One region of the Trujillonella humicola genome, then DNA from elsewhere that is predicted to be linked to it. Evidence: predicted binding sites of a transcription regulator. Region 1 holds the regulator's gene; the other holds the start of a gene.
What was found. The regulator LexA, encoded in region 1, represses DNA repair genes until DNA is damaged. The targets are predictions, from matches to a motif close to TCGAACANNTGTTCGA.

Region 2: a site for LexA is predicted at 2,008-2,023, ahead of ACK586_RS10005 (HNH endonuclease signature motif containing protein). Genes of this name have one in related genera too.

What each region holds. Positions count from the first base shown of each region.
Region 1 covers NZ_JBJNRJ010000032.1:93-3,503, forward strand. Annotated here, with positions in the region: gene ACK586_RS15755 (LysM peptidoglycan-binding domain-containing protein) at 114-368, opposite strand; gene lexA (transcriptional repressor LexA) at 932-1,708, shown strand; gene ACK586_RS15765 (SMP-30/gluconolactonase/LRE family protein) at 1,744-2,877, opposite strand; gene ACK586_RS15770 (phosphatase PAP2 family protein) at 2,831-3,411, opposite strand, start outside.
Region 2 covers NZ_JBJNRJ010000014.1:63,977-67,387, forward strand. Annotated here, with positions in the region: gene ACK586_RS10000 (RecQ family ATP-dependent DNA helicase) at 1-1,527, opposite strand, end outside; gene ACK586_RS10005 (HNH endonuclease signature motif containing protein) at 2,233-3,411, shown strand, end outside.

The sequences.
Region 1 (3,411 bases):
ACTGAGGGACGGTAGGTCGGCCGCCCCCGCCTCCCGGCGGACCGCAGCACCCCAGGGGTTGACGAAGATCGGCGACAGATTCGTCGACGCCACGGATAGACCTCCCCGCCCGATCACGGGACCTCGAGCACCTGCCCGGGCACCACCACGGCACCCTCCAGGTCGTTCAGCCGCTCGATCGCGTCGACCACCGCGCGCACGTCCTCCCCCGGGTCGGCCACCGCCGCCGCGATGGACCAGACCGTGTCCCCCGGCGCCACGACGACGCTGCTCCCGCCGGCGAGCTCGAGCCCGCTGCCGCTCCCCAGCACCGCGGACAGGACGAGCAGCGCGAGTGCGGACGCCGCGACGGCCAGCGCTGTCAGCACGACCCGCCCACGCCGGGTGAGTCGCAGCGGCCCGTTCCCGCACGGCGCGGGAACCCGCCGGCCCGATCGCACCCGCCCGGCGCCGGTCGCCGCCGCCCACGGAACGGGCCGCGCGGCCGGCCGCACGGTGTCACGGCGCGGCGGCGGCGCGCCTCCCGGGCGGACGCGCGACCGGACCGCCGCGCGTTCGCTCCCCGGTCGCCCGGGCCCGGCGACCCCCGAACCGGGCCCACCCTGCCGGCCGGACGGGACTGCACCTCCGCCGTGCAACCGTCCGCAGACCCCTGCCTCGCGCACCGTGCCCACTCCCGCGCCTCCTCCACGACGGCCACCGCGCACCGGCGGCCCATCGAACAGCCGTTCGAATCGAACGTCTGTGCGATGTCTACCGCACCCCGCCGACAGGAGCGAGCCCGACACGGTCGACTTCGAACATGTGTTTGAGAAGCCGGCCCGAACGCGCTACCGTCCGGGCACGCCTCCGGAACGGCCGGGCGAGGACCGCGGCCGGGCGAGCGGGGCGGACGGACGAGCCGTCACCGGACGGCCGGCGAGGAGGAGACGTGGCGGGCAGCAGCGGGACGTCGGGGGGGCGCGGCGGGTCGCGCCGCGCGGGCGGCACGGCGACCGGCACGCCGTCGGCCCCCACCGCGGAGGTCCGGACCTTTCCGGACCGGGGCGAGGCCGGCGATGGTCTGACCCAGCGGCAGCGGCGCGTCCTGGAGGTCATCCGCGACTCGATCGACCGCCGCGGATACCCGCCGTCCGTACGCGAGATCGGCGAGGCGGTGGGCCTCTCCTCGGCCTCCTCGGTCGCCCACCAGCTGTCGGTGCTGCAGAAGAAGGGCTGGCTGCGGCGCGACCCCAACCGCCCCCGCGCCCTCGACGTCCGGCTCCCCGGCGAGATCGCCGCCGCCGGTGCGGCCGCGCCGCCTCCGCCGGTCGCCGAGGACGCCGCGAGCCCGGCGCCGACCTACGTGCCGCTCGTGGGCCGGATCGCCGCCGGCGGTCCCGTGCTCGCCGAGCAGGCGGTCGAGGACGTCTTCCCGCTGCCCCGCGAGCTGGTCGGCGAGGGCACGCTCTTCATGCTCAAGGTGAGCGGCGACTCGATGGTGGAGGCGGCCATCTGCGATGGCGACTGGGTCGTCGTCCGGCAGCAGCCGACCGCCGAGAACGGCGAGATCGTCGCCGCGATGATCGACGGCGAGGCCACGGTGAAGACCTACAAGCGCAAGGACGGCCACGTGTGGCTGCTGCCGCACAACCCGGCCTACGAGCCCATCCCCGGCGACGACGCGACGGTGCTCGGCCGTGTGGTGACGGTGCTGCGCCGCGTCTGACCTGGAGCCCGGCCGGGTGAGGTCCGGCGCTGGGGTCAGCTGCGGGTCGGCCCGGCCGGCGGCGTGCTCCGGCGGCGTCGCCGGCCCACGAGCCACATGATCGCGGTCGCCAGGGCGGCGGCGAGGAGACCGGCCGTGAGCGGGGAGACGCCGTCCTCGGTCTCGGTGAGGACGTCGGCCAGCGAGCCGTCCGGCGCTCCGGTGGCGCCGGCCGGCGCGGTCGTCGTCGGCACCGGGACGACGCTGACGACGCTCGGGAGCCCCTCGCTGGCCACGACGACCGCGGTCCCGTCGGCGGAGAAGCTGATCGCCTCGCCCTGCGGAGACTCGGGCAGAGCGACGCGGACCGGATCGCCCGCCAGCGCCCCGACGACGTCGGAGCCGGTCAGCGGCCACACGTAGGCGTCGGTGTACGTGCGCAGCGCCAGGGCGGAACCGTCCGCGGCAACCGCGCCGCCGGTGACCAGCAACTGACCGGCCCGGCCCACCGGCCCGCCCGGGGTGCCGGTCAGGGTGAGGTCCACCGAGGCGACCTCGACCAGCCCGACGGTGCCGTTGGGCTCCAGTGCAGCCACCGGCCGGAAGACGTCGCTGGAGCCGAGCACCTCCTTGGTCACGATGTAGGGAGTGCCGTCGGGGGCCAGCAGCAGCGCCTCGGCGTCGTGCGGGCCGTCGGGGTAGGTCAGCCGGTGGACGGCGGTGGAGCCGTCCGGGCGCAGGGCGATCAACGCGACCGTCTCGCGGGTGCCGGTGTTGTCCCCGGTGTCGGCCAGCCAGACCGTGCCGTCCGTCCCGACCGCGAGGTCCTCGGGGTCGAAGGGATCCACGTCCGCCTCGTGCACGCGGATCACCTGGCAGGCCGGGTCGAGGGCGAAGACCTGCACGAGGTCACCGCCGTCGTTGATCGCGAGCATGGTGCCGTCCGCCCCCACGACGAGGCCGGACAGCTCCGTCAGCCGGGGATCGGTGATCTCGCACTGCGTGGTCGCCGGCGCGGCCTCCTCGGCGAGCGCGGCCGGTGCGAGCGCGACCGAGGAGCACAGGACCAGCGCCGGCCCGCCGACGGTCAGGAGGGCGGCAGCGAGCCCCGCGCCGGCCGAGCCTCGGGACGCGCCGGAGCCGTCACGGCGACGCTGGACCCCCGTGGTCCGATCGGCGCGGTGCGGCACCTACCCAGCGTGACAGGACCAGCGCGTCCACCGCGTGAACCACGCCCAGCAGGACGACACCCACGGCGGCGCCGGCGACCGCGTCGCTGACCCAGTGGAAGTTCAGGACGATCATCGCCAGGCCGCACAGCACCGGGCCGACGACCGCGAAGAACCACAGGATGCGCTGGGCTCGCGCGGGCAGACCGAACTCGACCGCCTGCCAGCGCGCCACCCCCCACAGCAGCACCGCGTTGGCCACGTGCCCGGAGGGGAAGGACTCGCCGTCGGGATGGTGCAGGAACTGGCCGCCAGCGAAGGCAGGCGCGGTCCGGCCGATCCCCCACTTCAGCTGGTAGACGACCACGCTCAGCAGCACCAGCGCGAGCACCACGCGCAGCAGCGGCACGACGGTGCGGTACCGAACGAGGAGCCAGCCGACCAGGCAGGCGAGGACGAGCAGCATCGTGCCCCGGCCGCCGATCTGGGTGACCAGCCACAGCGGCTGGTAGGCCGCCGAGTCACGCAGCCCCCACTCCGCCACCTGGTCGGACA
Region 2 (3,411 bases), on a different contig from region 1:
CTGCTCGCTGGAGAGACCGGCCGAGCAGTTGTCGCAGTTGCCGCAGGGTTCCTCGAGCTGCTCGCCGAAGTAGCCCAGGAGGAACTGCCTCCGGCACTCGGTCGTCTCGGCGTAGCCGCGCATCATCTCGACGCGGCTCTGGTCGACCCGCTCGTGGTGCTCGGCCAGCTCGCGGGCCGCGGCGGCGGCGTCGGCAGGGCTGGGAGCGCCGTCGGCCGGGTGGGCGGCGCCCTCCTCGTCGAGGACGACGGCGGACACCTGCTCCAGCAGGTTGAGGTCACGCGCGAGGGGGGTGGCGCCGCGGCCGGTCTCCTCGCGCAGCTGCTTGATCTCCACGCCGTCGTCGAGGCCGGCGGCCGGTGCGGCAGCCACGAGACCGGCGACCTGCTGCAGCTCCTCCTCCGCAGGTGCGCCGGCGGCGAAGAAGCGGCGCAGGCCGAGGTCCTCCTGGCGGTAGACCAGCACGGCCAGGGCCGGCTCGCCGTCCCGGCCCGCGCGCCCGATCTCCTGGTAGTAGCTGTCGACCGAGTCGGCCGGTTCGGCGTGCACGACGAAGCGCGTGTCGGGCTTGTCGATGCCCATGCCGAAAGCGGTCGTGGCCACGACGACGTCCAGCTCGTCGTCCATGAAGGCCCGCTGGGTGTCCTCGCGGTCGGCCTTCCGCAGGCCTGCGTGGTAGGCCCGCGCCCGCAGTCCGCGTTCGGTGAGGTCGGTGGCGAGTTCCTCGGTGCCCTTGCGGGTGGCGCTGTAGACGATCCCGGGCACGCGGCCCTCGCCGATCTCGCTCAGGACCCGGTCGAGCACGGCCTGGTGCTTGCCGGATGCGTCGGCGTGCTGCTCCACCTCCAGGCGGATCTCCGGCCGGTCGAAGCCGGCCACGACCACGGCCGGGTCCCGCATCCCGAGCCGCTCGACGATCTCCGCACGTACCGGCGGAGCAGCCGTGGCGGTCAGTGCCAGCACGGTGGGGTGCCCCAGTTGCTCGACGACCGCACCCAGGCGCAGGTAGTCGGGCCGGAAGTCGTGGCCCCAGGCGGATACGCAGTGCGCCTCGTCCACGACGAACAGGGCGGGGGAAGCAGCCGCGACGGCATCGACGACCTCCGGCTTGGCGAGCTGCTCCGGAGCGAGGAAGAGGTAGCGGACCGTTCCGTCCGCGAGTCCCTCCAGGGCCTCGCGCTGGTCGCCAGCCGACATGCTGGAGTTGAGCTGGGCCGGGGAGCCGGTCAGCCCCTTCACATCGGTGAGTCGCTCCACCTGGTCCCGCTGCAAGGCGATGAGTGGGGAGACGACGAGTACCGGCCCGTCGAGCAGTTGGCCGGCGATCTGGTACACGGCCGTCTTGCCGGCACCGCTCGGCAGGACCCCCAGGGTGTCGCGGCCGGACAGCACCGCTTGCATGGCCTCCTCCTGGCCCGGCCGGAGCTCCTCGTAACCGAGGACGTCGCGGGCGACCTCCCGGAGCCGTCGGGTGCGGACGGAGGCGGAGGCCCCTGCGGGGTTCTTCTCGGTCGGGCGTGGAGGCACCGGCCCCTCGTCCCCGGTGGATCGCTGCGGCAAACGATGCGCCGGTAGGACGAGGGTCGGCCGTGGGGCACGTGGTCGTGAGGGCAGTCCGTCCATGTGCCCACGATGGCTGGCCCGGCGGACGACGCGGGTCTGCCCGTCCACAGGCCCCGCCGTTGTCCACAGCAGTGTCTTTGCTGGTCAGGTGCCCGTCGAGGCGCTAGTATCGAACACGTGTACGAGGCCTCGGCGGTTGACGGTGGCGGTGTCCTGTCGCCGGTCGAGGTTGCCGTGGGCGAGTTGGTCGAGGGGTTGGCGGACAGTCGCTGGGAGGTTCGCCGGCCACCTGGTCAGTGGATCCTGGAGGCGTTCCACCCGCACGGGAGCGGCGCGCTGGTTGCCGCGGTCGGTCGCGCGCTGGCGGAGTCGGCGGCGGCAGAGACCCCGTCCCCCTCGTCGCCCGCCTCCTCCACGTCCGCTTCGTCCCCGCCGTCCACCTCGTCCACCGCGTCTTCCACGTCCACCTCGTCGGGTGGGGCCGCGTCAGCGTCTGCGCTGTCAGGAGGAGCCGCGCACGCTGCCCCGTCGGGCGATGGCATCGCGTCTTCTGCGGTGTCCGCCGATGGCCCCGCGGTGGAGGTGCCGCCTGCTGACGGTGCGGCGGTCGGTGCGCCGGTCGGCGCGGTGGTGCCGTCTGCGGCTGGTGTGACGTCGGTGGATGGGCGGGTGCGGTTGCTGGAGGAGGGGGCGGGCTGGCTGGACGTGGCGGTGGATCTGGAGCGGGGGTTGGCGCAGTTGGCCGGGGCGCGGGTGCGGGCGGTGGCGGCGTTCGCGCGGTGCCGGCCGGCGGCCTGGGACCGGCAGCCCGGGGAGGTGGGGGCGGCGTCGGCGGCGTCGCGGGCGGCGCGGCCGGCGGTGGTGGCGGCGGTGAGTGAGTGGGCCGCCGATGAGCTGGGCGCGCGGTTGCGGTTGCCCGGGCCGGCCGCGGCGGAGTTGCTGGTCGAGGCGGTGGAGCTGGTGGAGCTGTTGCCGGGCACGCTGGCGGCGTTGGAGGCCGGGGACATCTCCTGGGCGCAGGCGCGGGCGTTGGTGGAGTTGCTGCGGCCGGTGGCGGTGGGCAAGAAGGCGGCGGTGGAGGCGCGGGTGTTGCCGCGGGCGCCGGGGCAGACGGTGACCCAGTTGCGCCAGTGCACCCGGCGGGCGATCGCCCGGATCGACGCCGATGCGTTGCTGCGCCGGCTGGAGCAGGCCATCCGGGAGCGGAAGGTGACCCGCCAGGCCGGGCAGGACGGGATGGCGGTGTTGTCGGCGTGGCTGCCCGCGCCGGTGGCGCGGGCCTGCTGGGAGGTGCTGCGCGCCCACGCCCGGGCGTGCGCGGTCGACGCGGAGGGGCGGGCGGATCCGCGCAGCCTGGATGAGCGGATGGCCGACTGCCTGGCCGATCTGATCCTGCGCCCCGACGCCGCCGGCCGCTCTCCGGTGCAGGTGCTGCTCACGCTGGTGGCCTCGGTGGACACGCTGACCGGGACCGGGCCCGACGCCGATGAGCCCGGTGAGCTGGAGACAGACACGGTGCCGGCGGCGCTGGTCCGCGAGCTGGCCCACACCCTGGGCCTGCTGCCCCGCCCCATGACCCAGACCACTCCCGGCGCCCCGGCCGACCCGGCCGACCCGGCCGACCCGGCCGACCCGACCGACCCGGCCGACCCCGCCGACCCGGCCGAGGCGGCTGATCCGGGCGATCCGACTGACCCGGCCGAGCCGGCCGAGGCGGGTGAGGCCGCGCCGGGCGCAGACGACCGCGCCGGGGACGGCTCGGAGGAGCGCAACACCGGCACCGGCACCGGCACCGGTGCCCGACCTGATTCCGCCGCCGGAGGCGACAGCAGCGGCGGCGACACCGAG